2 regions of the Ureibacillus chungkukjangi genome follow, and region 1 is predicted to be linked to the other one. Evidence: predicted binding sites of a transcription regulator. Region 1 holds the regulator's gene; the other holds the start of a gene.
What was found. The regulator NrdR, encoded in region 1, represses ribonucleotide reductase genes. The targets are predictions, from matches to a motif close to AACACNATATATNGTGTT.
Positions count from the first base shown of each region.

Region 2: the regulator NrdR is predicted to act here: its motif matches at 9,953-9,970, upstream of LG296_RS11560 (vitamin B12-dependent ribonucleotide reductase).

Region 1 covers NZ_CP085009.1:2,678,638-2,694,480, reverse strand. The annotation lists gene LG296_RS13335 (glyceraldehyde-3-phosphate dehydrogenase) at 47-1,066, shown strand; gene nrdR (transcriptional regulator NrdR) at 1,433-1,903, shown strand; gene LG296_RS13325 (replication initiation and membrane attachment family protein) at 1,922-3,307, shown strand; gene dnaI (primosomal protein DnaI) at 3,348-4,244, shown strand; gene thrS (threonine--tRNA ligase) at 4,674-6,605, shown strand; gene LG296_RS13310 (HAD-IIB family hydrolase) at 6,661-7,392, opposite strand; gene LG296_RS13305 (glycosyltransferase) at 7,376-8,584, opposite strand; ribosomal protein L20 leader region at 8,930-9,078, shown strand; gene infC (translation initiation factor IF-3) at 9,174-9,677, shown strand; gene rpmI (50S ribosomal protein L35) at 9,712-9,912, shown strand; gene rplT (50S ribosomal protein L20) at 10,012-10,371, shown strand; one part of gene LG296_RS13285 (IS3 family transposase) at 10,599-11,548, opposite strand; one part of gene LG296_RS13285 (IS3 family transposase) at 11,548-11,929, opposite strand; gene LG296_RS13280 (DUF1294 domain-containing protein) at 12,120-12,389, shown strand; T-box leader at 12,948-13,194, shown strand; gene metG (methionine--tRNA ligase) at 13,264-14,904, shown strand; gene LG296_RS13270 (sigma-w pathway protein ysdB) at 15,012-15,410, opposite strand; gene LG296_RS13265 (dUTP diphosphatase) at 15,504-15,843, shown strand, end outside.
Region 2 covers NZ_CP085009.1:2,324,364-2,340,206, forward strand. The annotation lists gene LG296_RS11525 (DUF1385 domain-containing protein) at 1-664, shown strand, start outside; gene LG296_RS11530 (TSUP family transporter) at 793-1,557, shown strand; gene LG296_RS11535 (hypothetical protein) at 1,996-2,397, opposite strand; gene LG296_RS11540 (cell wall metabolism sensor histidine kinase WalK) at 2,414-3,796, opposite strand; gene LG296_RS11545 (response regulator transcription factor) at 3,793-4,464, opposite strand; gene LG296_RS11550 (MMPL family transporter) at 4,534-6,642, opposite strand; partial or broken gene LG296_RS11555 (hypothetical protein) at 6,918-7,179, opposite strand; gene LG296_RS11560 (vitamin B12-dependent ribonucleotide reductase) at 7,326-9,899, opposite strand; gene LG296_RS11565 (biotin/lipoate A/B protein ligase family protein) at 10,139-10,972, opposite strand; gene LG296_RS11570 (rhodanese-like domain-containing protein) at 11,079-11,462, shown strand; gene gcvPB (aminomethyl-transferring glycine dehydrogenase subunit GcvPB) at 11,828-13,297, opposite strand; gene gcvPA (aminomethyl-transferring glycine dehydrogenase subunit GcvPA) at 13,290-14,636, opposite strand; gene gcvT (glycine cleavage system aminomethyltransferase GcvT) at 14,660-15,763, opposite strand.

The DNA of each region.
Region 1 (15,843 bases):
GAAAATTAACTAATATAAACTTCAAATATAGGAGGCAATTTTAATAATGACAGTTTCTATTGCTATTAATGGCTTTGGCCGTATCGGACGCATGGTTTTCCGCCAAGCGATTGCTCAAGAGGGATTAAATATTGTTGCGATAAATGCAAGTTACCCAGCAGAAACGTTAGCACATTTAATTAAGTATGACACAAATCATGGTCGTTTTGAAGGAACGGTTGAAACTGAAGAGAATGCGTTAATCGTAAATGGTAAACATGTACAATTAATCAGTGAACGTGATCCACTACAATTACCATGGAAACAATTAGGTGTGGATATTGTAATTGAGGCAACTGGTAAATTTAATGATCGTGAAAAAGCAGCAATGCACTTAGAAGCTGGTGCAAAAAAGGTTATTTTAACTGCTCCAGGTAAAAATGAAGATATTACGCTTGTTATGGGTGTGAATGATGAGCTATTAGATATCGACAAACATGATGTAATTTCAAATGCATCTTGTACAACAAACTGTCTAGCTCCAGTAGCAAAGGTATTAAATGATACTTTTGGTATTGAAAATGGTTTAATGACTACAGTTCATGCTTATACAAATGACCAAAAGAACTTAGATAATCCACATAAGGATTTACGCCGTGCTCGTGCATGTGCAGAAAGCATTATCCCAACTTCTACTGGTGCAGCAAAAGCGTTATCACTAGTATTACCTGAACTAAAAGGTAAATTACACGGTATGGCATTGCGCGTACCAACTTCAAACGTTTCTCTAGTTGACCTTGTAGTAGATCTACAAAAAGACGTAACAATTGAAGAAGTAAATGCAGCCTTCAAAGCAGCAAGTGAAGGTCCATTAAAAGGAATTTTAAATTTCACAATGGAGCCATTAGTTTCAACAGACTACAACACTACAACTTATTCTTCAACAATTGACGGTCAGTTAACTATGGTAATGGGCTCACGCAAAGTGAAAGTTCTTGCCTGGTATGACAACGAGTGGGGCTACTCTGCACGCGTAGTTGACCTAACTAAGAAAATCGTTAAAGCATTAAAAGCAGTACACGCATAATTGTGAAATAATACACGAAGGTAGGAGTATTTATTGCTCCTATCTTTTTTTATTTAACTGGGATGAAACGCGTTGTTGGAGAAAATCAGGATTGAAGTGAGTTTCATAAGTGGAATGAAACTCGTTATGGATGGAATTCGGATTGGAAGTGAGTTTCAACCCCCACCCCAACTCAACCCCCTCATAAAAATAAATTTCCCATGATTCCCGTTTCGTTCAAAAAAGAAATATTTAAGAAAACCATGTTTTTCTACTGTGAAATATATTAAAATTTACTATTACGAGCACAAATTAACTGCTATTTTTCTATATAAATGAGATTTGTTATAATAGTGTTATGAAATAGAGTGAGACGGGAGAATTACTATGAGATGTCCAGCTTGTCAATATAATGGAACACGGGTTGTAGATTCACGACCTGTTGATGATAATAAAGAAATACGTCGCCGCCGGGAATGTGAATCCTGTGGTGTTCGTTTTACAACATTTGAAAAAATTGAAGAAACACCTTTAATCGTTGTTAAAAAAGATGGTTCGAGGGAAGAATTTAGTCGTGAAAAAGTATTGCGCGGTCTTATTCGAGCTTGTGAAAAACGCCCAGTATCCTTAGACACTTTAGAAGGAATTGCGATGTCTGTCGAAAAGGATTTACGAAGAATCGGCAACTCCGAAGTGCGTTCAGACGATGTGGGGGAAAAGGTTATGAACTTACTCGCAAAAGAAGACGAGGTAGCCTATGTTCGTTTTGCATCTGTCTACCGCCAATTTAAAGATATAAATGTATTTATCGCAGAAATGAAAGAACTGCTTCAACGTCAGTCAGATTTGAAAAAATAAAGCTATGGAGGGAATTAAATGGTTCATTTGTATAAAGAAGTACAGCCAACGGATCATTTTGAGATCAGTCTCCCTCATTTTTTATCAACTAATGAACGTCAATTACTAACATTATTTTATCAACCCTTAACAGGACCTGAACCAATTAGTCTCTATTTAACATTATGGGCAGAAGGGGAAGATTTACATAATACTCAGCCAATGACCCATTATTATTTGATGAATGTATTAAATATGCCAATAGGGAAAATTTTCGAAGCAAGAATTGCCCTTGAGGCGATAGGACTACTTAGGACATGGCGTAAGGATGAAGAAGATAGTCGCCGATTTATATATGAATTAAGTCGGCCTCTTGATGCACCTGCTTTTTTTCAGGATCCGTTACTTTCAATGTTCTTATTCTCTAAAATTGGGGAACAGGCATACCGTAAACTAAGAAAACGCTTTACAAGAGCGGTTAATAAGGATTCGTTTAATGAAGTTTCCCGCTCATTTATAGATGTGTACAAGCCGGTGCACATGAATGTTCCAAAGGATTTTGGAGAGATGAGTGTCAGCAAAAAGCAGGAATATCCTTTTTACTTTGAGCAGTTTGATTTTAATTTATTAATGTCTGGCTTATCGGAAAACCTTATTCCTGCCAGTAGTATTACAGCTGAAGTGAAGGAGGTAATTGCAAAGCTTGCCTTTCTTTATCATTTATCGCCATTGGATATGCAAAAGGTTGTTATTTTAGCTCTTGATGATAATATGAAAATTTCTAATGATCGATTAAAAAAGGCAGCTGCAGATTACTATAAGCTAACTGTTTCAAAGGATGCACCAAAAATGGAGAAAACCTTTATTCAAGGCGAAAGTCCACAAATACCTTTAAAAGCATCTAAGGAGCAGGATCTTCAAATCTATCTAGAAACAACGCCTCCACTTCAAGTGTTGAGAGATATCAACAACGGAAAAGAACCATTGCCATCATCAGTAGAGCTTGCAGAGGATCTAATCATGAAGCACGGTATGCCGGTTGGTGTGGTAAATGTGTTGCTTGAATATGTAATGCTGACAACTGATATGAAGCTTCCAAGAAAATATGTGGAAAGAATTGCAGATCATTGGATGCGGAAGAACTTAACAACGGCTAAAGAGGCTATGGAATTAGCACGAACTGAAAGAGATCAGTATACAAAATGGAAAAATGAAAACGACAATAAACCACAAAGCTCGAAATCGGGCGGTACAGGCTATAAAAATCAACAACGCCAAAGTAAAGAAATAATTCCAGAATGGTTCTATAAACGAAACAAACAGGATGAAACGAAGCAGCCGGATATCGAAAAACAGAAGTCAACTGAGGAACGACGTAAAAAGATATTAGAAGCGTTGGGACAATCAGATGGAGAGGTGAACTAAAATCGAACCTATAAATGAAGCTCTTAAAAGAGTGATAAAAATGCCTTCTTTTCAAGAACGATATGAAAAAATGAGACAGGAAATCTTAGAAAATGCTCAAGTTCAAAAGTTTTTACAAGAAAATGACCAAGTTGTCAATAAAGATATGGTGGAGCGAGGTTTAACAACATTATCTGAGTACATTAGCCAGAATTCTACTTGCTGCGGTTGCGATAATACGGATAATTGTACGAATTACTTAAATGGTTTTGTACCAAAGCTCTCAATTATTCGTAATTCAATTGAAATTGAGTATTACAAATGTGAACAAAAGCTGATTGAAGAGGAGAGACGTGAATCAGCGAAAATGATCTCGAGTATGTATATGCCTAAAGACGTTTTACGAGCTAGAGTAAAAGATTTATTAACAAATGATTCACAGATGGATGTGGCAGAGTTAGCTTCTAAGTTCATCAAAAAAGTAAAGGAAACGGGTAAATTACCTTCAAAAGGTCTTTATATTTATGGCCCGTTTGGTGTAGGGAAATCCTTTGTGCTCGGTGCCATTGCAAATGAATTAGCTAGCTTGAAAATACGCTCTGTAGTAGTTTTCGTTCCTGAATTCCTAAGCGAAATGAAGCAAGCAATCTCTGATAATTCACTTCAAGAAAAGGTGGATTTTGTGAAGAAAGCGCCTGTTTTAATGCTGGATGATTTGGGTGCAGAAACTCTTTCTACTTGGACACGTGACGAAATTTTAGGTACGATTTTACATTATCGTATGGCAGAAGAGCTACCGACCTTTATAACATCTAATTTTGATTATGATGGACTTGAAAATCACTTAGCGAATTCTCAAAAAGGTGGTGTAGAGGTAGTTAAAGCAGCTCGAATAATGGAACGTATTAAAGCGACTACTACGCCAATTCAAATGGAAGGTATGAATCGAAGAACCTAAAAGTAAAAAAACTTTATTTCAATGTTGCAATTTTAAAACTTCGAGCGTATACTACATTGTAATTAATCAATATCTAAATGCTTTGATAAGGACAATAGGTTTGTGAAACGACTTAAAGAGAGGGAAGCCATGGCTGCAAGCTTCCTAGTAACGAACACATTCTTTACTACCTTGGAGCATTAGCGGGGATAATCCGCTAACGTATTCGGTACGTTAACCGACCTAGAGCTTCGTCTGATACATAGGTATCGGAAGGAAGAAGGGTGGAACCACGAGCATACGCGTCGTCCCTTTCATAGGGATGGCGCTTTTTATTTTGGCAAAAATAAATTGATTACGTATGACTATCAATCAGAATCAGGAAGCGTAGCATTTAAGGAGTTTTACATGCACCTTCTGCCAAAATTAGAATGAAAAGGAGAAATGGACATGTCAGAAATTATTAAATTAACTTTCCCAGATGGCGCAGTAAAGGAATTTGAGCGTGGTACTTCAACAGCAGAAGTGGCAGGCTCAATCAGCCCAGGACTAAAAAAACAAGCATTAGCAGGTAAATTAAACGGTGCATTAATCGATCTAAAAACACCAATTGAAGAAGATGGTGCAATTGAAATTATTACACCAAAATCAGAGGAAGCTTTAGAGATCCTACGTCACTCAACTGCCCACTTAACTGCACAAGCATTAAAACGTTTGTACCCAGGTATTAAACTTGGTATCGGTCCAGTTATCGAAGGTGGATTCTACTATGATGTGGATGCGCCTGAACCAATTTCTGCTGACGATTTCCCGAAAATCGAAAAAGAAATGAAAAAAATCATCTCAGAAAACATTGAGATTGAGCGTAAAAACGTTTCACGTGATGATGCGCAAAAAATCTATGAAGAAGTTGATGATGAGTACAAATTAGAGCTTTTAGAAGCAATCCCGGCCAACGAAGAAGTTTCAATTTATTATCAAGGTGACTTTTTCGACCTTTGCCGTGGAATTCACGTACCATCAACAGGTAAACTAAAAGAGTTCAAGTTACTGTCTTTAGCTGGGGCTTATTGGAGAGGGAATTCTGATAACAAAATGCTTCAACGTATTTACGGTACAGCCTTCTTTAACAAAGAAGATTTAAAGCACCACCTTCAAATGCTTGAAGAAGCAAAGGAACGTGATCACCGTAAAATCGGTAAAGAGCTTGAGCTATTCACATTATCACAAACTGTTGGTCAAGGCTTACCACTTTGGTTACCAAACGGTGCAACAATCCGTCGTACAGTAGAGCGTTACATTGTCGATAAGGAATTGCGCCTAGGCTACAAACACGTTTACACTCCAGTTCTTGGTTCAAAACGTTTATATGAAACTTCAGGTCACTGGGAGCACTACCAAGAGGATATGTTCCCGCCAATGGAGATGGACAACGAAACATTAGTAATGCGTCCGATGAACTGTCCTCACCATATGATGGTTTATGCAAGCAGCATGCACTCTTACCGCGAGTTGCCAATTCGTATTGCAGAGCTTGGCACAATGCACCGTTATGAATCTTCAGGTGGTTTATCTGGTTTACAGCGTGTTCGAGGGATGACTTTAAACGATGCTCATATCTTTGTTCGTCCAGACCAAATTAAAGAAGAATTCAAGCGTACAGTTGAACTGGTGCTGGATGTATATAAAGATTTCGACCTAACAGAGTATAAGTTCCGTTTATCTTATCGTGACCCTCAGGATACTGAGAAATACTTCAATGATGATGCAATGTGGGAAAAGGCACAAAGCATGTTAAAAGAAGCGATGGATGAATTAGGGCTAGAATACTTTGAAGCAGAGGGTGAAGCTGCATTCTATGGTCCAAAATTAGATGTTCAAGTTAAAACTGCTATCGGTAAAGAAGAGACTTTATCAACAGTTCAGCTTGACTTCTTATTACCGGAACGCTTCGACTTATCTTATGTTGGAGAAGATGGTAAACAGCATAGACCAGTAGTTATTCACCGTGGAGTTGTTTCAACAATGGAACGCTTTATTGCCTTCCTAATTGAAGAATACAAAGGGGCATTCCCAACTTGGTTAGCACCAGTTCAGGTGGAAATTATCCCTGTATCAAACGAAGTTCACTTTGACTATGCAAAACAAGTGGAAGAAAAGCTTCTAGCAGCAGGCATTCGTGTAGAAATGGATTATCGCGAAGAAAAACTAGGCTACAAAATCCGTGAAGCACAAATGAAGAAAATTCCTTATATGCTTGTATTAGGTGACAAGGAAATGGAAGCTGGCGATGTTAACATTCGTCGTTACGGCTCAAAGGATTCTGAAACTGTTTCTTTAGAAAGCTTCTTAGAAATGATTACAGCTGAAGCAAATAAATAAAATGAAAAACTTGGATGAAAAAATTAATTTTTCATCCAAGTTTTTTTAGTGTGATTTAATAGGCTGATTGATAGAAATACTCCCAGCCCTCTTGTATTCCTGATGCAAAGGAATCCTTGGCAAAATAAACATTTGGCAGATAGCGATATCGTTTAATTTCGTTCTGGCAGTTACCTACAATGACTGCAGGTAATCCTAAACGAAGCATATCGATATCATTTCCTGAATCTCCGGCAACCAATATTCGGAATTGTTCTGGTGCGTATTTTTGAAGAGCGTATTTTAAGGCTTCCCCTTTATTAGTATGTGAGGGTAAAATATCAACATCTTTGTTTGAGCTATACATTAAATAGAAGGCTAAGCAATATAGCTTTAACATTTCTTCTACTTCCTTTACATAGCCTGGATCATTCTCAATGGTGAAGGATAGACGATAATCATTTGGTAATGGCTGACGTTCAAGATATTTGTATTGCTTGGTTACGTTTAATATTAGCTCGGGATTCCAATCAGCAGATGTAATCAGGCGCCACTGTTCATCCTCTTCTAGATCAGGGCCAATATAGATTGAAGCTCCTACATCACAGATCAAAATACTAGGTCTAGGTAGCTGGTGTTCTTCTATAAGCTTCACCGCCGAATCATAGTGTCTACCAGTGATATAGATTAAAGAAATAGGGATTTTTTGTGTTTTAAAGTAGTACCAAAGCTGGTCTAATTTTTCTTTATGACCGACTAATGTATTATCAAGGTCGGTTGCTAATATTGCACTACCTAACAGTTTCATATAATGTCACCTCATAAAGATGTTTGATTTTTTTTGCGATAAGCTGCCATTTGAATTCACGCTGTGCAAACTTGCGCGCATTATTTTTTAACTCTTTAACAATCTGCGGCTTAGTTAATAGTAAATGCATTGATTCTGCAAGCTTTGGTATACTGCCTTTTGTTACATGCAACCCTGTTTTACCTGGGATGACAATGTCCTTCAGACCGCCTACTTTTGAAGCGATGACCGGACAGCCACATGCTTGTGCTTCGGCTGCCACCATACCAAAGGATTCGTAATAAGAAGGTACTACAGTTGCTATAGCATTTTTAAATAGTAGTGCAAGCTCCTGTTCATTTTGTGGACCTAAAAATTTGATGTGATCTTCTAGTCCTTTGATGGCTTGTCTCATTTTTGGATCCTTTGGATAATGATTTTTTACATCTACATTAGATGTGGTGCCACCTGCTATAAGCAGCTTGATGTCTTTTGAGATTTTCTTTTTCTCCACTAATTCGCGGAATGATTGAATTAGTACGAAGATGCCTTTTGCTTCCTCTAAACGTCCGACAAATAAAAAATAATTCCCGAAATCAAAAGGCTTATCATATAAGTGATGGTAGGTTTCTGCAACACCTATTGGAACTACATGAATTGTTGAAGGTGATGTGACCGTATCAAGAATTAATTGCTTTTCATTTGGAGTTGTAGCGATAATTTGATCTACCTCTGACAAAATTTTATCTTCATAGTAAAGACGTCTTTTATCCTGGACACCAGTTCCTAATTCCTTTGCAATTCCTAAGGAGTGGTTTGTGTGGAACCACGGTAAATGGAAATCCTTTTTAATCTGTAGACCAAGCACACCCGATAACCAATAGTGTGTGTGAACAAGTTCGTATTCTGATAAATCGATTATACTTTTCATTTCATTATAAAAATTAGGAAGCAGATTGAATAATTCGTTCTTGTCGACGAAACCTTTTTTTCCTGCTTCTAAACGGATAACTCGACTTGCCTTGCCGAAAGGTTCTATTTGGGGAGCGTCTTCTAAGCACCAATGTGTAACCACATCTACTGCATAGCCAATTTTTTCTAAGGATAATGCCAATTGGCGAACATAGTTATTTTGACCACCAGCTTGTTTACTTCCTAGTGGAGCTAAGGGATCTCCATGATCCGAGATAAATAGTACTTTTCTTTGAGTCATACTTATACCTCCATTTGTTTGTATATGCTTTTAATATCACTTCGCTGCTTGAGCGCTCTTATTTTTAGCCATCCTTTTCTAACTTAGCTAGAGAAGGAGAGATGTAGATTTTCTTCCCTTCAATTTTTTGGTTAAAACATTTTCTTTGAATAAAATGTCGAAATTTACAAAAAGAATATTATTTAGGTCTTGGTTTAAAAATATTGTTGCTATTTTTTTATAATCATGGTTAAATAAGTTGTTGTTAAATATCAGTTAAATTTCTAAAAAAGGTGTAAGCCTATTTAAAGTGTTGACTTTAAAGGGAATAGATGTTAACATTGATATGGTTATGAATACAGATATAGTTAAAAGTAGAGGCTGCCCGCTTCTCACCTGAATGACGCTATAGCAGTTAACAGGTATTGACACGTTGAATTATTTGCGCTGACTAATGAGCGTATGAATATATAGCGGGCGGACATCTTCTGAAATGTCCGTCCTTTTTTTATGGACATACTTAGGAAGTGTACCGTTCAACCGGGCATATTTGCTCTTAACTCATGTATTCCCGACACAAACCTGGAGGTGGATTCGTATTAGCAAAGACATGTATGTAAACGAAGGCATTCGCGCGCGTGAACTTCGTCTAATCGATCATAATGGTGATCAGCTAGGAGTTAAATCTCGTAACGAAGCGTTAGAAATCGCCGCTCGTGTAAACTTGGATCTTGTCCTTGTGGCCCCTCAAGCTAAGCCACCAGTCGCTCGTATTATGGACTATGGTAAGTTTAAGTTTGAACAGCAAAAGAAAGACCGTGAAGTTCGTAAAAATCAAAAAATCATCAATATCAAGGAAGTTCGTTTAAGTCCAACAATTGATGAACATGATTTCCAAACGAAATTACGTAACGCTATCAAATTCTTAGAGAAGGGCGACAAAGTAAAATGTTCTTTACGTTTTAAAGGTCGTGCCATTACTCATAAGGAAATTGGTCAACGCGTTTTAGATCGCTTTGCTGAAGCTTGTGCTGAAGTTGCAACGGTTGAACAAAAACCGAAAATGGAAGGCAGAAGCATGTTCTTAGTTCTTCAACCAAAGAACGAGAAATAGTAATACCCACGAATAGTTTAGGAGGAAATTCGAAATGCCAAAAATGAAAACTCACCGTGGCGCTGCGAAGCGTTTCAAAAAAACGGGCAAAGGAAAATTAAAATTTGACCGTGCTTACGGAAGCCACTTATTCGCTAACAAATCTACAAAAGCAAAACGTCACCTACGTAAAGCAAAAGTTGCTTCATCTGGTGATTTCAAACGTATTAGATCTTTATTAACTTACATGAAATAATCTTTCTTCTAAGAAGATATATCCCTTCGTGGATTTTATGTAATAATTGAACGTATTTTTATATTAAACATTCGGAAGAATCAGCAGGAGGTAATTAGTATGCCACGCGTAAAAGGCGGAACAGTAACGCGCAAGCGTCGTAAAAAGGTTTTAAAATTAGCAAAAGGTTATTATGGTTCTAAACATACTTTATACAAAGTTGCTAACCAAGCAGTAATGAAATCAGGTCAATATGCATACCGTGACCGTCGTCAAAAGAAACGTGATTTCCGTAAATTATGGATCACTCGTATCAATGCAGCTGCACGTTTAAACGGTCTTTCTTACAGCCGTTTAATGCACGGTTTAAAAGTAGCTGGAATCGAAGTTAACCGTAAAATGTTAGCTGACCTAGCTGTAACTGATAGCGCAGCATTTGCACAATTAGCAGATGCAGCTAAAAAAGCTGTAGCGAAATAATTAAATTTGCTCCGCAAATTTAATTATTTCTGCACCGAAAGCTTTGCGGCAGGTGCAAAATTATTTCTGCACCGAAAGCTTTGCGGCAGGTGCAAAATTATTTCTGTGGCGAAAGCGGCAGGTGCGGAAATAACATCACATTTACATATTCAGGTGTAAAGTGAACATATAAAAGGCTGGTAGGACATTAAAGTGTACCCTTTGTAAAGGACATTTTGAAAAAGAGCCTAGGCAACTTGTTGAAGCTGCTGTCTGTATTTTGCAGGCGGCAGCTTTTTTAAATTCCATTGCCCACGATAATGATTGTAATAGGTCATGTAACTTTTGATTTCACGTTTTACTTCTTCAAGCGTTTCACAATTGCTAAAGTTTGTTTCATCTTTTAAATGCCCAAAGAATGATTCTTGAGGCGCATTATCCCAACAGTTTCCTCGCCGTGACATAGACTGACCTAAACCCATTTTCTTCACCAATGCCTGGTAAATCGGGCTTGTATAATGGAAACCCTGATCGGAATGGATAAAGGCATCTTCTGCTAAATGCGAATGTTTTTTTAATTTCTTCAACGTATTCAGAGCGATGTCCAAGTGTAAAGAAGATGACACTTCATAAGCTAGAATTTCGTTCGTTTCAGCGTCCTTAATCGTTGATAAATATGCACGTTTGCCGTTTCGATATGGCAAATATGTGATGTCTGTCAATAACACTTTACCCACTATACCTTGTTTAAATTTGCGTTTTAATTCGTTCGCATAAATGCGGTGTTCTTTCGTCGCTTTGACCATTCTTCGATAAGGATTTGCCTTGCGAATTGGACAGATGATGTTAAATTTCTTCATAATGCGGCGAATCCGCTTTAAGTTATAGGTGATGCTATATTGGCTTTGAAGCGTCATTTTAATTTGGCGTGCTCCCTTTTTACGTCCTCGGAAATGATACGCCTTTAAAATGATGTCTTTCACCACTTCATCTGCTTCATCTTGTTTGGCGCGATTTTGCGCTGATTTTTCATCAAAATGATGATAGAACCCTGAACGAGACACACCCATTACCTTACATAGATAGCTCACCATACGCTTTAGTTTATACTTTTGAAGCGTCTGGTGGATTAATTCAAATTTTAGTTTCGTTTCGATTGTAATTTCTTCTTCAACATCTGCCTTTCGAGTAGATCGAGCTTTTTTAGTAGTTCATTTTCTGCACGTAATAACTGGTTTTTCGCTTCTAAACGGGCGATTTTTTCTTCTGGGGTTAATTTCCGTTCAGAAGGTCGGCCGGAATTCATTTTACGAGTATCTTGTAAACCTACAATGCCAGAATTACGATAGGCTGCACGCCAGCGTTTCCCCGCTGTTTTAATACGATCCATTCCAATTAAGTCCACACTTAAGCCAGCTTCCTCGAAGATATCTCTAGGTAGCTTCCCCTGTTCATTTTCTGCAATAAAATGACGTTTGAATTCGTCGGTATAGGTAATCGCTTTCTCGCTGACTGACTTTACATAAGGGTTTCTTTTTAGCAGTTCTTGTTCTTTTTTCGTTAATAATCTTTTCGTCATTCTAATTCCGCTCCAACATCTTTTTTCTCATTATAAACAAAAGTACCCTACAAGAAGGACTTTTTTTAAAGTGTCCATCTTATAGGGTACATTTTACATCCTATCAGCCTTTTTATTTAAGAATATAATCTTAAGCTGGAAAAAACTTTAATTGAATCGTTTTTTCTATTGTAGAAAGAAGGCATTTTCTATGGAATTTGCATTTTTAGCCTATATAGTAGTGATGTCAATTGTCCTTTGTATTTTTATGTACATTGACAAATCTCGAGCCAGAAATCACGAATGGCGTATTTCAGAAAAATCCTTATTTACATTGGCAATCCTTGGTGGCGCATGTGGTGGCGTAATAGGAATGTACTTATTCCGCCACAAAACGAAGCACAACTCCTTTTCATTTGGATTTCCTATCATTGCAGCCATTCAAATCTTTATTGTCGTGAGAATCTTTACTATATTCTAGATTGATATAAAATGCCGATCAAGCTAAAATGATCGGCATTTTTTATTTGAGAGACAAAAAGAAAAGATGAAACGCATTGCGGCGTGTAATCAGTAATGTGAACTGCTTCATAAAAGGAATGAAAGCCACTTTTAAAGAATTTAACTAAAAAAGTGGCATTCATAATGGTGATGAAAGCCATTTTTAAAAAATTTAACTAAAAAAATGGCATTCATAAAGGAGATGAAAACCACTTTTAAAGAATCAAACAAAAAAAGTGGCATTCATAAGAGTGATGAAAGCCACTTCACCAGGAACTATCTCCAATTTTGGCTTTCATAGAAATATTGATGCGCTTTATTTCAGTTAATACAGTTAGAGCACGATACATAAATATACCTCATATCGTTCTATTCCGTTATAAAGAGAAAACTCCTCAAATTCCAATTAACCAAAGCCTAATACCCGATCAACAACTCTAATTCATCTCACTACAAATCTCACCACTCCAAAAATTTCCGAATATTCAACTATTGAAAAACCCCAAAACAACGTCTATAATTAGTTATTAATTACTATTTAAAAGCGTTTGAGAAGGAAAAGTAAGTAAGAGGTAGTTTTAAAGAGAGCTTCTGCTGGTGGAAATGAGGCAAACGAAACTTATTGAAAATGACCCTTCGAAGCTTCGTACTGAAACCATGGGGAGTAGGCTACGACGAGAAAGGCACTCGTTACAACAGCGGCAGTATGAACACGTACTGATAGAGGCAAATGGTGTGAGCTGTTTGTAAATTTAGGTGGTACCACGAGAGCACTCGTCCTAATCGTTTTTCGATTAGGGCGTTTTTTTGTGGTCATTTTTTGTTAGTAAAACATTAAAAAGGAGAGAGTGTTAATGACAATTTTAGTAGGTGGGGCATGGCCGTATGCAAATGGTTCATTACATTTAGGGCATATTGCTGCATTATTACCTGGGGATATTTTAGCGAGATATTATCGTCAAAAGGGGGAAAAGGTTTTATATGTTTCTGGCAGTGACTGTAATGGAACCCCCATTTCGATTCGAGCTAACCAAGAAAATACAACGATTAAAGCAATAGCGGACAAATATCATGAGGAATTCGAGCAAGTGTTTAACAAGCTTGGATTTTCTTATGATTTATATACACGAACTGATTCAGCCCATCACCACAAATCTGTTCAGAAAATCTTTTTAAACTTATTAGAGAATGGCTATTTATATAAGAAGAAAATCGAGCAAGCATATTGTGAGCACGATAGACAATTTCTACCTGATCGCTTTGTAGAAGGAGTTTGTCCAAGCTGTGGAGCGAAAGCAAGAGGGGATCAGTGCGATAGCTGCTCGAAGATTTTAGATCCGCTCGATTTAATCGATAAACGATGCAAAATTTGTGGAATAGAACCAGTCATTAAAGAAACGGAGCATTTTTATTTTTCCTTTAGTGCTTTTCAAAAAAAGCTTGAAGCCTATACTGCAAAAGCCGAACAAGAAAAGCTTTGGCGAGAAAATGCTATTAATCTTACAAAGAGGTATTTAGCAGAAGGTTTGCCAGATCGAGCAGTAACTAGAGATTTACCGAATGGTGTTGATGTGCCGGTTGAAGGATTTGAGGGGAAGAAGATTTATGTGTGGATTGAGGCAGTAGCGGGCTACTTGACGGCAAGTATGGAATGGGCAAAACTGAATCAAGTGAATCTAGGGGATTGGTGGAACGAAAAAACAATCTCATACTATATCCATGGGAAGGATAATATTCCATTCCATACGGTTATCTGGCCAGCAATTCTTTTAGGAATTAACAATCCTGCATTGCCAACTCATATTATTTCAAATGAGTATTTAACCTTGGAAAAACGAAAGTTATCAACTAGTCAAAACTGGGCTGTATGGCTCCCTGAAATCTTACAGAAATACGATCCGGATTCAATTCGCTATTTTTTAACGGTAAATGCACCTGAAAATCGAGATACTGATTTTTCTTGGAGAGAGTTTATCTATAGCCATAATAGTGAGTTGCTCGGCGCATTTGGAAACTTTGTAAATCGAACACTGAAGTTTATTGAAAAATCCTTTGATGGAGAAATTCCTCAAGCAAAAGTAGATGAAAAAATAAAAGAGAAAACAAAGGAGTTATATATTAAAGTTGGAGAATTAATAGAAACGGGACATTTCAAACTACCGTTGGAAACAGTGTTTGACTATGTCCGTACAGCAAATCGATACTTTGATGAACGAAAGCCATGGATTCAGGTGAAGGAAGAGATGGAGCAATGTAAAGAGACGCTAGCAACTTGTGTTTTTATCATTCAAAATCTTGCTCGAGTATTACAGCCGTTCTTGCCATTTGCTGCAGCTAGAATAACTGAAATGCTTGCTTTAAATGAAGCTAGATGGATTGTTCAAACTGAATTGCCATACAAAATACAGAAAATTGAACCTCTATTTGAACGTTTAGATCTTAAACTAATTGAAGAGGAGGTTGAAAAATTAAAAGAAAATTCAGCTGTGAAATAATATTTTTCTTTCGCAAAAAAGGAAGGATTGTCGAGGATGCATAGATGGAGGCATGTTAGACAATCCTTATTTTCGGAAGATATGCTACCAACAAAAAAGGTGCAAATTCAACTTTTATTCGTTGAATCTTTCATTAACTGTTCAATCGGATTTTTCCAGTTAATATTAGCCTTTGGATAGCTCATCTGAATTTCCTTTTCTAAATAGTAGAAATCATCCTTCGTAAGCCCTTGAAGCTTCATAGTATCGTGTACCCAAACGAAAATCGATACAACTTCAAACGCATTTTCAGTAGTTCCTAGATATTTCTCACCCTCAAAAAGAGCACCTTTATAAGAAATGAAAAAATTTTTACGAACATTTTTTACGTCGTCATAGAAATAATATTCGCCTTTTTCAAAAGCTTCATCGAGCTTACGCTTAGGGTCAGTAAGGTAACGAACGCCTTTGTAAAATATGTAAACGACTAATACGATAATAAGCAAACGGAATAGTAGAAGAGCCAAGACAAGTTCCCCCTTGTAAAAACGTTGTAAGTTCCTTTACGATTAAGAAGGACAATAGGTTTCATTTTTATTTAGAAATTGAGGGATTTTTTTATGAAATTTAACGAATTATTTGTAATGCAAAGAGAATTAGATACTTTTATTGAAAATACGCAGAATATTAAGCGCGATGTTTTTAAAGAAAAAGGACTTGCTTTAATGATTGAGCTAGCAGAACTGGCAAATGAAACAAGATGCTTTAAATTTTGGAGTACAAAAGGTCCTTCAGAGCGTGAAGTTATTTTGGAGGAATTCGTGGATTCTATTCACTTTCTATTATCTCTTGGAAATGCTAAGGGATTGTCACTGGAAAATTGGCCAGAGGTAAAGGTGAAAGAGGATTTAACGACTTGGTTTTTACGTACACAGGAGGTTATTTTAGCATTTATTCAAA
Region 2 (15,843 bases), 350 kb from region 1:
CAATCAAGAAGAGGCTTCCAAGCTACAAATGATTTTAGGTGTAGCAGTTGTCGGGGTAATTTCCTTCTTATTTGCTAAATTTGTCTTTACCTTAGTACCAGTATTCTTGGCGGAATTATTCTCCCCATGGATTTCAGGGAAGTATCCCCAAATTTTCTTAGAAACATTTTTCAAGCTTATACTACTCTTAAGTTATTTATATATCATATCAATGACACCTTTAATAAAACGAGTTTTTCAATATCATGGTGCCGAGCATAAGGTTATCAATTGTTATGAAGCCGGCTTGGATATAACTGTAGAAAATGTCCAAAAGCAGTCTAGACTTCACTATCGTTGCGGGTCAAGCTTTATACTATTCACTGTAGTGATTGGTATGTTTGTCTATTTCTTTTTCCCTACAGACCCACTTTGGTTACGCGTAGTCATTCGTATTCTTTTGATTCCCGTAGTTCTTGGAATATCCTTTGAGGTATTACAGGCAACGAATGCCGTTCGAGAAATTCCTGTCTTAAAGTATTTAGGTTACCCAGGCTTATGGCTACAATTACTAACAACGAAAGAGCCTAAAGATGAGATGGTTGAAGTAGCTATTGCTTCATTTAACAAATTACATGAAGTTGAAAAGAATCCTGACCTTTCAATGCAATTACATCACGATTAATTATCCCGCATTTGGTAGACATACCAAATGCGTTTTTTTGTTAAATGCTATTTAAAATGCACTATTTACAATTTCCGACAGATTCGATAAGATTACCCCATTACACAAATAATTAGGGGTCTTGCAATATGGAAATGGATTTGTACAAAGTAATCATTATTATCTTTTTTGGTTTTGTTGGAGCTTTTATTAACGCAACTGTAGGCGGTGGTGGTTTAATTACACTCCCTGCCTTATTATCAGTTGGACTTCCCCCTTCAGCAGCTATCGCTACAAATAAACTTGCAGCTTCAATGGGAAATTTAACAAGCTCCTTAACATTTTTTAAAGCAGGAAAAATTGATATTAAGCTGCTCGGACCCATCCTTCCCTTTGTCTTTATCTTTTCAATGCTAGGAGCTTGGACAGTTCATTTAATGGATTCAGAGCTCTTAAGACCATTGATTATAGTCATGCTAATTGTTGTTTTAGTTTATACATTATTAAAGAAAAATTGGGGTCAGCTAGAGGAGAGAAAGCCTTTAGATTGGAAGCAAGGTACACTTTTTGTTGCGGGAATAGTTCTGATAGGTTTCTATGACGGATTTTTCGGACCTGGTACCGGATCCTTTATTATGTTCATCTTCTTGATTGCAGGCTTTGATTTTTTGCAGGCAGCCGGAAACGCTAAGCTACTGAATTTTATAAGTAATATTGCCGCTCTTATTATGTTTTTAATTTTGGGAGAAGTAGTTTTTACTTATGGTTTAATAATGGGGGTTTCAATGATTGCAGGAGCTTTCATTGGTACGAAATTTGCACTAAGTAAAGGTACCAGCTTCGTGAGAATGTTATTTATTATCATGACTGTGGTTTTAATTATTAAAAATATTTATGATTATTGGTTTGCTTAAAAGAAAAAGGCAATTTCCGTTTTTCGGGAAATTGCTGTAGGTTTGAAATAAAGTTTGATTAAAAACATCTTACAAACCCACGTCTTACGTAACTTAATAAGAACCCGTTTTGAAAAAGATTGATCAAAACGGGTTCATTATTTGTGAAGTATTATACAATTTTACAATAAAGTTTGATAATTATCTGTAATCCGCTCTTCAACTAACCACCTGTTAGCTTAATTGTTCTCATTTTAGGAATTTATTATCCAGAATATAAACACTACTATTAAGACACTTTCACAAGCACTTGTTCCAAGAACAAACTAGAGCCTTCTAAAATCTTCAAGTCCACTAAAGCCATAGTATTGTAGTTCCCAATTATGAAAGATATATTGAATGGAATGGCGATTTGTAAGCCTTCACGACATTTTAAGTCGATTTCTTTGGGAATACTATTTAAATTTTAATTTCCCTGTTATCAACTAGAAAGGTGATAAGCACGAATAATAAGAATGCTATTAAAAGGAAGCTTCCACCCACAATAAATAACACCATTACAAAGGTTTCATCAAGATTTAATGGATTCAAATTATACATCCACATTCCAACGGTCAATCCTGTAGCACCAAGAATTCCTAGGATACTGTGAATAGGTACAAGTCTTTTGTATTTAATTTTATACACCTTATAAAAAATTCCCCAAGCAAATACAGATAGCCACCCTACTAATAGAATATGAGCATGGATAGGTCTCATTGAATAATCCATATTACCTGACATCTGAGAACCAATAAAAGTACCGATTATTCCGAAAATCGCCGAAAACCGTATTAGCCTTAAACTCCAAGTTTGTTCCATCTATTTAATCCTCCAATTAATTTATATTTGGGAATAAGAGTGTGAAGGTTGTTCCCTCGTCAACCTTGCTATCAACTTTGATTTCTCCTCCATGCAAGTCAATGATTTGTTTAACAATGGATAAGCCTAACCCTGTACCGTCACTTTTTCTAGATGAATCTATTCGATAAAAACGGTCAAAGATTTGGGTGATAGCTTCCTGAGACATACCAATTCCAGAATCTTTCACCATGATAGTGATTACAGATTCACTTTTAAATAAGCTTATCCAGATACTCCCCCCATGAGCATTATATTTTATGGCATTTGTTATCAAGTTGTCCCAGACGTTGCTCATTAGTTCGGCATCAGCCTTCATGCGAATAGGTGCCAGATTATAAGAAACTTCAATTTCCTTTTCCTGTAGTCGCCATTGATACCTACGGATGGTTTGTTTTATTTGTTTGTCAAATTGAACCTCTGAAATCTTCATCGGATACGCTTTCTGATCAAGCGAAGTTAATAACAACAGTTGCTTCGTTAGATTGGAAAGCCGCTTTGATTCTTGATCAATAATTTGTAGGTACTCTTTTGATTCCGTTTCAGTTACACTTTGTGACAGTAGAAGCTCCGCGTAACCTTGAATATTCATTAGTGGAGATTGAAAGTCATGTGACACATTATTAATAAAGGATTTTCGAGCTTCATCATTATGCTGTAACTGCCTCTGCATGTTGTTAAAGCTTTCTGCTAATTGTCCAAGCTCATCATTACGATTAATCTTTAACGGATAAAGGAAGTTCTCACGTGTAATCTCTCTGGTCGCTTCCGTTAATTTGGTAATCGGTTGAATGAGATGCTTTGCAAACAGGATTACCCCACTAATGCTAACAACTGTAACCGCTACAAAAAACCATGCTAAAATCATATGAATATCAGAAAAGAGCAGTTTATTATTGGGACGTAAGAATAAACCGTATTGCTCTCCACTCATGGTGAATGGCACACCGACAGTATTCTTCACATCATTCGAGAAGTGTCCCATCATTAAAAACTTATGTGAAAAATGGCTCATGCCATGGTAGATTTCTTTGTCTAAGATTACCCTCATGGCTTCTTTAGGTAGTTCTGTCTTTGAAAAAGCATTGCCAAAATAAGCATCTTGCCCTGATTCGTTTATCACATATATTTGATACCCAAGATTGCCAATCGAATCTAAGAAAGGCTCCAAGGAAGAATGATTCGAATGCATATTTTCAAGATTTAATGTAATTGTTTGGGCGATTTCTACATTTTGCTGATCAATCTTCTGCTTTGTAGAAGACATGTAAATAAAATTGGCTACTATCATCCCAATCGTGACACTTATGATTAAAATCGATAGTGTTGCAATAATGAATTTCCGATACAGAGTTCTCATTTGGTAACCTCAAGCTTGTAGCCAATCCCTCGGACTGTTTGAATTTCCACCGATGCATGATATTTTTTCAAACGATCTCTAATTCGGTTTATATGCGTATTAAGAGTTTGTTCTCCGCCTTCATAATCAACTCCCCATACTTGTTCAACTAAAAAAGCTCTAGGTATAATCTTATTTGCGCGTGAGGCTAATAAACTTAATAATTCAAATTCCTTTAGTGGTGGAAGGACTGTTTCTCGATTGATCATTAATTCAAAGTTTTTCCGATCTATCGTGAGATTTCCTACCTTTAAGACCATTTCCATGGCACGTTCAACACGCCGTAAAACAACAGCAACTCGAAATAGGAGTTCCTTTACCTCAAATGGCTTAACGATATAGTCATCCGAACCCGCTAAGAAGCCTTGTTCTTTATCACCAATCTGTCCTTTGGCAGTCAGCAGTATAACGGGGATATCGTAGTCAGTTGATAATATCTTTGTCAATTCAAATCCATCCATCTCTGGCATCATCACATCGACAATCGCTAAATCAAAGTTTTTTTCTTCCAGTATATCCAAGGCTTCTTCCGCATGATTAGCTCTAGATACTTGATAACCTTCTCGACTTAAGTGTATAGATACAAGTTGTTGAATATAGACATCATCATCTACAACAAGAACCTTCATTATATGAGCCTCCTAAAAAGGGAGAATACAAAGGAAGTCCTTTGTATTCTTTTATCACTGTTCATTATGCTAGACTTGCTTTTCTTTTTCAAATAGTAGTATCAAAGCTGGTAGAAGCATTCCTCGAACTAGGAACGTATCAATTAAGATTCCAATTGCGACGATAAATCCAAAGACGAAAAGGTCAGCAATTGGTATTGTAGTCAACGCTGCAAAAGTTGCCGCAAGAATGATACCCGCAGATGATATGACACCACCGGTATTTCGGATTGCAATTTCAAGAGCATCTTTAACTCGATGTGTATTCCGCTCTTCAATGAATCTAGAGGCAAGGATAATATTATAATCTATACCTAAGGCCACTAAGAAAATGAAAGCATAGACAGGTACACGAGTACTTAAAGCTTCATAACCAAACAAGAAATCAACTAGAAAAATCCCAAGCCCTAAAGCAGATACATAAGAAAGTAAAATGGTCCCCATCATATAGATCGGCATTTTAAACGAACGAGTAAGGGTGAATAAGAGAATTAGTATTAGTAATGATTCAAGTATCACAATAGTAAAGATATCCTTCCTATTCACATCTCGTTCATCTACTAGCTTTGCAGTCACTCCGCTATAGTATGCTTCTCCAGAGATAGAAGCATCAGTTAATAGATCTTGTGTATCTTCACGTAAATCTTTAATTATATCCATCGCTTGCGTGGAATATGGACTCGTTGCTAAAACTACATTCAGCTTTATAGCTTTAGAATCTTCAGATTGTTCAGTCAAAAGTACGGACGCAATTTCTTCATCATAATCTTGAAGTTTGTCTGTAACAGCAGTAACCTTTTCTGTGTCAAAAGACTCATCACTTTCAATTACCAGTGTGGTAGGTGCTAGTTCCCCTTTGTCATATTTTTCCTCTACAATTTCATAACCCACTCGAGATGGTAAATCCTCAGGAAACTTTTTTACGGTATCAAATTCAAAATCCAGATTAAACATATTAAAAGCAGTAATGAGAAGGAAAATACCAACAATGCCTCCAGAAAAAACTGGTTTTTTCACTACAAAATTAGCAATTGGTCCCCAAATTCCGTGTTTTACTTCTTTGGCTTGTCCGTACTTTGGAACTTTCGGCCAAAATGCTTTACGACCAAATAGCGTAAATAAAGCTGGTACCAATGTGATCGACGCTATAATGATAAAGAACATAGCAAGTCCGAAAATCGGGGCAAAGTTTTGATAATCACGGAAATTAGCAAAGAATAAGACTAACATTGATGCTAACACTGTTCCACCAGCAAAAAATACAGGTTCTCCAATTGCACGCATTGCAAGTTTCATTGCTTCATATTTACTTTCAACCTTGTTAAGCTCCTCACGGTAACGGGAGAATACAAATAGTGAATAATCAATCACTGCAGCAAAAAGCAAAATACTCATAATTGAGGTTGTTGAGTTATTGATTTCTAACCCACCCACCCCTAGTAATGCGACACTTTGATTCACAACCTGATAGACAATAACTGTTGCAAGTAGAGGTATAAATGCAAGTAACGGTGACCGGTAAATCGCTATAAGTAATACTAATATAATTACTATAGTTGCAAGTAATAATACAAAGTCTGCTTGTTCAAATAACTTGAGTGTGTCCCCAGCAATTCCTGCTGGTCCAGTAATATAAAAAGACATATTTTCAAACTTCTCTGCAATCGTATTCCCTATCTCTGAAACCTTGTCATTGATGTCGGAATACTCACCATTGCCAAGACCCTGCTCTAATTCCATCGGAACAATCATCGTTGAGCCATCCTGAGAAATAAAGCCCTTTAACGCTTGAGGTGGAAGTGCACCTATGTCAACGATAGTCTCAATTCCTTTAATATCTTCTTCTACTATTCTATTTAGTATTTGTGTGACCTCATCGGTACTGATGTTGCCATTTTCATTATGGAACACAAGGATTCCTGGTGTCCCTTGCTCATTTGGAAATATCTCCTTTGTCTTTTTCTCAGCTAATATAGATTGTGCTTCATCTGGGAGCGATTGAAAATTAGTTACTTTATAATCTCCAAGCCTTGGTCCCGCACTTAATCCTACCATCACGACTAGCCAAGCGATAATCGTAATCCACATCCCACGTTTGGTTGAAACCCAATCTGTAATTGTTAATAACAGTTTTCTCAAAAATATGAACCTCCCTTAATATCTATCGTATATGATCGTACTAGTAGAATATAAATTTAATATCAACTTTTGATTACATTATGGAGAAACTGATGTTTCGTTTATACATTTATTTCTGATCCAGTTTTTATAGTCATTTTTATAAGATACCATTTCACTATGTCCTACCTAAAAAAGTAAGTACTTCTCTTTAATGAAAAACATTTAATAAGAAAAAGTTCATAGAACATAATTTATAGAAAAAAAGAAAATATAAGACTCCCCTCCTAACAGGTTTCGTTTTGGAACAACGGAAACTGCTCTCTATTATCGATAATAAAATTTGAATATCCCAACAAATAAAAATAGTTTCGTTCCAACTCTGAAAGAAATTCATTGTCTTTGTCTCGGTACTTTAGTACCTTTTAATCGCGTTGAACTACCTAGTGATGGAATATCTTGAATTTTAATCCACGGCTTATAATCGATACCTGTGATTTGTCCAAGACCTTCCTTCAACTTCTTTTCAATTGATGAAGAACGTTTTCTTTTAGACATTCATTTACTCACCTTTCCGTTTTCTGAAAAGACAAAAAAATAACCTCTTTAGTAAAAAAGAATACCAAAGAGGTTATTTTGTATCGAACTTTATTGTAAAAATCAAACTTTATTGTAAATCCACAATTGCCTTTTGTACTAGCTTTTTATAGTCCACATTTTAATTGGGCACCACAGCCTGTACATGTGTTACAGCCACCCAATTCTTCAACTGTGCCTTGACGACAAACTGGACAAGTATTTCCTACTTCAGATCCAATTGTTACGTTTGTAGTTGCAAGCGGTGCGATTGTATCAACCAATACTACTGTTTGTTTCCCTTTTGCTTCTTCTTCAAGAACTTCGTCAAATGCAAGTTGCTCATCATGAGAGGATTCTGCTTTTAATGTTAGTACTTGTGAATCTCGACTTCCATCGACATAAACTGTACCACCTTTTGCTCCACCCTTGTAAAGGCGCTCATACACTTTTTGAACCTGTTCAACCGTGTATCCTTTTGGTGCGTTTACTGTTTTAGAAATCGATGAATCTACCCAACGTTGAATAACACATTGCACATCCGCATGCGCTTCTGCTGATAATGCCATTGATGAAACAAACCAATCTGGCAGATTATTTTCATCTGCTTCTGGATGTGTTTCTAAATATTCTTGAACGATCTCAGCCTTTACTTCGATAAATTTACCTAAACGGCCTGAACGATAATAAACGAATGAGAAGTAAGGTTCAAGGCCTGTTGCCACTCCTACCATTGTCCCAGTGGAACCTGTGGGAGCAACTGTTAGAAGATGCGAGTTGCGAATACCGTTTTCCAGAATACCTTGGCGCACATGTTCAGGCATTTTTTGCATATAGCCTGTGTTAATGAAGGCTTGTCGTAATCGGCTCGTTTCTTCTTCTGTTTCACCTTCTAGGAATGGGAAACAGCCTCTTTCTTTCCCAAGCTCAGTCGACGTTTCGTATGCAGCTACTGCAATTGTTTCAAAGATTTTATCAACAAGCTCGTTACCTTCTGGTGAACCATATTCTTTTTCACAGTAAATAAGTAGATCGGCAAGTCCCATAACACCAAGACCCACACGTCGTTCTCCTAATGCTTGTTTACGGTTTTCTTCTAAGAAATAAGGCGTTGCATTAATAACGTTATCTTGCATGCGTACTCCGATACGAACTGTTTCACGAAGTGCATCGAAATTAACTGTTTTTGTTTCTTTTTCAGCAAACTGTGCTAAGTTCACCGCTGCAAGGTTACACACAGAAAACGGTGCGAGTGGTTGTTCACCACATGGGTTTGTTGCAACAACTTTTTGACCGTAGCTTCGTGCGTTTGTCATGTCATTTGCATTGTCGATAAAGAAAATACCTGGCTCTGCTGCATAAGTTGCACAGATATTAATTAAGTTCCATAATTCACGGGCTTTAATTTTTCGATATGTGCGAACTCCATAACCAAGAGCTTCCCATTCTCTTACATCCCCTACTTCATGCCATTTTTCATTGTAAATAGCCATTTCTTCTGGAGAGTAGTTTGCTACGTCCGGGAATCGTAATTCATAGTCACCGTCATTCTCAACAGCTTCCATGAAGTCTTTTGTTAATGTGACAGAGATATTTGCTCCAGTTAAGAACTCTGGATTGTGGACACTATAAGTTCCACCATCTCGTAATTTCGTTTCTGCTTCCTTAATGATAGATTCATTGAACCCACCTAAACCAGGAATCGCTTTATAATTAACAATGCCTTGATACATTGCTTCTTCTTGTTGTGTTAAAGGTTTGAATTTCAGTTTTTCATTCGCTAAAAGTGAGATTAGTTCATCATTCGTATTTTCGATTAGGAAACGAAGAATACGTGGATTTTGCATTTTAGAAATAATAAATTCTACAATATCCGGATGCCAATCTGCCAGCATTATCATTTGAGCCCCACGACGACTACCACCCTGTTCAACAAGATGTGTCAGCTTTGCAATGTCATCAAGCCAAGATACAGAACCGCTTGATTTACCATTTACGCCGCGCGCCAATGTGTTACGCGGACGAAGTGTAGAACCGTTTGTCCCAACTCCACCACCGCGACTCATAATTTCCATTACTTGTTTACGGTGATCACTAATGCCTTCACGACTATCTGCTACAAAAGGCATAACATAACAGTTAAAGAATGTCACATCTGTCTGAGAGCCTGCTCCATATAGCACTCGGCCGGCAGGGATAAATTTTAAGGATACGAGTTGTTCATAGAACTTCGCAAACCATTTTTCCCTATTTTCTTCTGTCTCTTCAACAGCAGCTAATCCAAACGCATTACGTTTTGCAATTTGTTCATAGAAAACTTCAAGAGGTTTTTCAATTACATCTAAGGAACGTACGATAACACCAGATTCTTGTTCTTTTGCGTTATCTAAAACATGGCGGTATTCTTCTTCGATTAAAATTTCAGCTTTCTTTGCTTCAAAATCAATTGATTGAATAAATCCTAATCCGCGAGCAGGAAATTTTGGATCTTCTTTAATTGTTAATACAACAAAATCTCCAGGCTTTAATGTTTTCTTTTCTGTATCCTTAAATGAATAGCGGTCAATCATTACTAATCTTGATACACCTTTATGCGTAATTTGCATATCCGGTGTAATCGGATGTACTTGAGGAAATTTCTCGATGTCTTTGTTTAATTGGTTTACGAGGATGGTTGTTTTCGTTTCTTTTGCCAATACCATCTGCCAGCCTCCCTTAATAGATAATACATCTAGTATAATCTACTTTTCTCAGAGCCACAACATATAGTGCTCGAGAAAATAGATTAACACTAGATGTAGATAATTTATTCACTAGAAAAGATTACCTTATAAAAAATATCATTTCAAGGGCTTGATTTTTTTAAAACTAGTTAAACTCCTTTAAATTAAAGACTTTTAACTCTATAAAAAATTTTCTGGTATGCAAGAAACGTACGTTCTTATTTTTTAAAATTCCATTCATCAGTTAAATATTTTGTTGCTTCGAGATTTTTTACGTATTGCATTTGTTCTTCAGTTAATTGATATGGAACTAGCTCAATATCCAATGCCTGCTCAAATCCTTCTTTAAATGCCTCAATACATTGCGAAATTGTAATTTCCTTATCAGTCAGTCTATTAATCGCAACAGCCTTTTCTGGGAGCTTCTGACGCATTTTTTCCTTTGCTTCTGCTGACGAAAATTTAAAAACAGATAAAAGCTTTTCTTCATCAAGATCTAGCAGTATCGCTCCATGCTGTAAAATAACACCTTTTTGGCGAGTTTGAGCACTTCCCGCTACCTTTTTTCCTTCAACAACTAATTCGTACCAGCTCGGTGCATCAAAGCAGACCGCGCTTTTTGGTTTCTTTAAGTCTTGCTGCTTCTCTTCTGTATCTGGAATACTAAAATAAGCATCTAAGCCTAAATTTTGAAAGCCTAGTAATAGTCCTTCACTTAGTACTCGATAAGCCTCTGTCACACCAGCAGGCATATCAGGATATTGCTCATTCACAATAATACTGTAGGTTAACTCACTTTCATGTAATACCGCTCGTCCACCTGTAGGGCGTCTAACAAAGCCTAGCTTCTGTTCTTTTATAATCTCTAAATCGATATCCTTCTCTGCACTCTGGAAATAACCAATTGATAGAGTTGCAGGATTCCACTCATAGAAGCGGATTACCGGAGGAGTTTCACCTTGACTATGTAAATCAAGCAACGCTTCATCTAAAGCCATATTATATGATGGACTACAAGGTCCTGAATTTATAAAATACCATTTTGATTTCATTTCATCATCTCCCTTAGACACTAAATATCATTTTATCAAACTGATTGGACTAACGCCACTTTCTCTTTTATAATGGAATATGAAGAAAGAAAGGAGAAATATTGCAGTGACTGTACTTTATACAATTGCTATCATACTAGGTGCTATCATCGTATACGTTCTAGTAAATACACTGCGTCTTAAAAAAGCAGTGACAAACTTAGATCAAGATCAATTTATACAAGGCTATCGAAAAGCACAGCTAATTGATGTGCGTGAAGTGAAAGAATTTGAAGCGGGGCATATTTTAGGTGCACGTAATATCCCTTCAACTCAACTTCGCCAACGCTATAAAGAAGTCCGTCCAGATCTACCAGTCTACTTATATTGCCAAAATGCAGGTCGTAGCGCACGTACTGCACTTTTCTTAAAGAAAAAAGGCTATAATCAGGTTTTCCAATTACAAGGCGGTTTCAAAACTTGGTCAGGTAAAGTAAAATCAAAAGCTTAAGCAAATTTGAAAAACACAGCTCAGGTTATAAATAATCGAGTTGTGTTTTTTATATTTGCTTCTCACCTTCTAAAAACTGAGGAAACTCAAATTGCGAGATTTCTCGCCTAAAAAATGATTCAAAATATTTATTTTTCACTTCGCATTTAGCATTTTTCTATCCCACAAAAAGATGAAAAGAGCGTTATCCTCCAAAGATAAAACACGAGTTTCTTCCTATTATATAGTCACATTAGTTACCAGTGTTTCAAATCAACATACAAACCTACTATTTGCATTTTAATATATGTTGTGTACTGTCATTTTTTTGATAATTATCAGCAACAAAGAAAAAGACGCCTCGTTAGTCGAGACGTCTAACTCTATTAGCCTTCGATTTTAGTATAACGAAGAATAGGTGTACGAGCGGCACGCGTTTCATCTAAACGGCTGATTACTGTTGTATGTGGTGCTTCTTGAACGATTGAAGGATTTTCTTCTGTTTCTTTTGCGATTTGAATCATTGCATCACAGAAAGCATCTAAAGTCTCTTTAGATTCTGTTTCTGTCGGCTCAATCATCATTCCCTCTTCAACATTCAATGGGAAATAGATTGTTGGTGGATGGTATCCAAAATCTAGTAAACGTTTAGCTATATCCAACGTACGAACGCCCAATTTCTTTTGACGACGGCCAGAAAGAACGAATTCATGCTTACAATGGCGATTATATGGTAGGTCAAAGTAAGACTCTAGACGACGCATCATATAGTTTGCATTTAGTACAGCATACTCAGTTACCGCTTTTAAACCATCCGGTCCCATTGTACGGATATAAGTATAGGCACGAACATTAATACCAAAATTCCCGTAATAAGGTTTTACACGACCAATTGTTTGAGGTCGATCATAGTCAAAATGGAATGATCCATCTTCTTTTTTCACTAGTACTGGTTTAGGTAAGAAAGGAATTAAATCCGCTTTTACACCAACTGGACCTGAACCTGGTCCACCACCACCATGAGGTCCTGTAAATGTTTTATGAAGGTTTAAATGCACACAGTCAAAGCCCATATCCCCAGGACGTGCTTTACTCATAACAGCATTTAAATTAGCTCCATCATAATAAACCTTACCGCCAACACCATGAATGATTTCAGCCATTTCTAAAATATTTTCTTCGAATAACCCTAAAGTATTCGGGTTTGTCAGCATTAAAGCTGCTGTATCTTCACCAACAACACGACGTAAATCGTCTAAATCTACTAAACCATCTTCGTTTGATTTAACAGTGATAGTTTCAAAGCCTGCAACAGTAGCTGAAGCTGGATTTGTACCATGAGCAGAGTCCGGTACGATTACTTTATTACGATGACCTTCACCATTTGCTTCATGGAACGCACGAATCATCATTAATGCTGTCCATTCACCATGTGCTCCTGCTGCTGGCTGTAATGTCACTTCATCCATTCCCGTAATCTCTACTAAAGAAGTTTGAAGCTCATAGAGTAATTCCATTGCACCTTGTACAGTTGCTTCATCTTGTAAAGGATGTATGTTAGCAAAGCCTGATAATCTAGCTACATTTTCATTTATTTTCGGATTATATTTCATCGTACAAGAGCCTAATGGGTAGAAACCAGAATCTACACCGTGATTACGACGAGATAATGCCGTATAGTGACGCATGATATCAAGCTCTGCCACTTCTGGTAATTCAGCAGCTTCTTCACGGACAAAACCTTCTGGTAATAGTTCTGTTAAATCAAAATCCTGCACATCTAATTCTGGTAAGCTATAGCCTACTCGACCTTCTTTGGATAATTCAAAAATGAGTGATTGATTTTCGTTATGCATTGTAAGCCCCCATTTTCTCAACTAATGCGTCGATTTCTTCTTTTGTACGTAGTTCTGTAACTGCTAGTAACACATGGTTTTCCAGCTCAGGATAAGTTCTGCCTAAGTCAAATCCACCAATAATTCCATCTTCAATAAGCTGTTTATTGATATCCGATACAGCCTTATTTGTTTTCACTACAATTTCATTAAAATGGGCACCCTGGAAAGGTACTGTGAAACCTGCTGCTTCGAAAGCGTTTTTCGCATAACGTGTTTTCACAATATTTTGCTTTGCCATTTCTTGAACACCTTTTTTACCAAGAGCTGTCATTGCAACTGATGCTGCAAGAGCTAATAGAGCTTGGTTTGAACAAATATTAGAAGTAGCTTTTTCTCGACGAATATGCTGCTCGCGCGCTTGTAAGGTTAATACATAGCCTCGACGCCCCTCCTGATCGACCGTCTCACCTACCAAACGACCTGGAACCTTACGCATCAGTTTCGTTGTCGTAGCGAAATAACCACAGTAAGGACCACCAAAGCTTTCTGGAATTCCAAATACCTGTGCATCCCCAACGGTAATATCTGCTCCTAATTTACCTGGAGGTGTAAGGATACCTAAAGCAAGAGGATTTGCGGAAACGATAAATAATCCTTTTGCTTCATGAGTGATGTCACCCAGCGTTTGAAGATCTTCAACCTGACCAAAGAAGTTAGGATATTGCACCATAACGCCTGCTGTATTATCGTCAATTAGCTCTTTTAATTGCTCGATATCTGTTACTCCATTGTTTGTTGGTACTAGAACAATTTCGATTGATTGTCCATATGCATATGTAGCCACTACATCACGATATTCAGGGTGGATTGCTTCAGAAACTAATAGCTTTTTGCGACGAGTATGACCTGCTGCCAGCATACCTGCTTCTGCTAAAGAAGTTCCTCCATCATACATTGATGAGTTTGCAAGATCCATTCCAGTTAGTTCCGCAATCATTGTTTGGAATTCAAAAATTGCTTGTAATTCCCCTTGTGAAATTTCAGGCTGATATGGTGTGTATGCAGTATAAAATTCAGAACGAGAAATAACATGGTCAACAATAACAGGTTTATAGTGATTGTAAATACCAGCACCAAGGAAGGAAACATTTGAATCAGTGTCTTCATTTTTAGCTGCAAGCTGTTTTAACTCTTTTAGTAAGGCAGATTCTGATTTTGCTTCTCTAATATTGTATAACCCTTGGAATCTAACACTCTCAGGGATATCTGAAAATAACTCGTCAACACTTTCCACACCAATTGTTGCTAGCATATCTTTTCTGTCTTGTTCTGTCATAGGAAGATAACGATGTACCATTTTATTAAGCCTCTTTTCACAATTTATTTTGAGCGTTTATAAAAAGGAGTTGCACATGTGTGCGCCTTCAATTTTTTGTTGCGAATCTCTATTTCTAGCTCTGTATCTAATTGAGCAAATTTTGCATCAATTAAGGCTAAACCGATGTTTCTTTTTGTTAATGGCGATTGAGTTCCCGTAGTAATCTCACCGATTTCAACGCCATCTTTAAATACTTTATAGCCATGACGAGGAATCCCTTTATCAATCATTTCAACACCAATAAGCTTTTTAGCTAAGCCATTTCCCTTTTGAGCTACTAATGCCGCTTTTCCGATAAAGTCGCTCTCTTTTTGAAGCTTTACCGCAAAACCAATTCCTGCCTCTAGAGGTGAAATGTCCTTTGAAAGCTCTTGACCATAAAGTGGCAGGCACGCTTCAAAACGTAAGGTATCACGGGCACCTAACCCAGCAGGTACAACACCTTTGTCTTTTCCAGCTTCTAGAATTTTTGTCCAAAGCTCAACGATTGCTTGAGGCTCACCGTAAATTTCAAAGCCATCTTCCCCTGTATAACCTGTACGTGAAAGTAATACGGAGTTACCCGCAATCACTGCGTTTTCTATAAATTTAAAATATTTCAAAGAGTTTAGGTCTACATCTGTTAATGTTTGAAGCACTTCTTCAGCTAGTGGACCCTGTAATGCAATTTGTGCATATTCCTCGGATTTGTTTGTAACCGTTACTTCACCTTGAACCTGAGCTTTCATCCAATCAAAATCTTTCTCAATGTTAGCCGCATTCACGCACAATAAGAATTTCTCATCTTCAAGTCGATAAACTAATAAATCGTCGACAACTCCACCATTTTCATAGCACATTGCATTATACTGTGCTCCACCAATTTGAATTTTGGAAATATCATTAGTTAGTAAAAATTGTAAATATGCCAGTGCATCTTTACCTTCTACAATAATTTCACCCATATGGGATACATCGAAAAGGCCCGCGCGATGACGAACAGCGTCATGCTCATCTTTAATGGAAGAGAATTGGACTGGTAAATCCCAACCTCCAAAATCAATTGTTTTCCCGCCGCTTTTTGCATACTCATCAAATAATGGCGTTCGCTTTAATTCATTTCCCATTCATCATGTCCCCCTAGTATTATCCATAATTTGCACAATAGAAAAACACAACTTAACACAAATCGGCCAAGTTGCTGTCA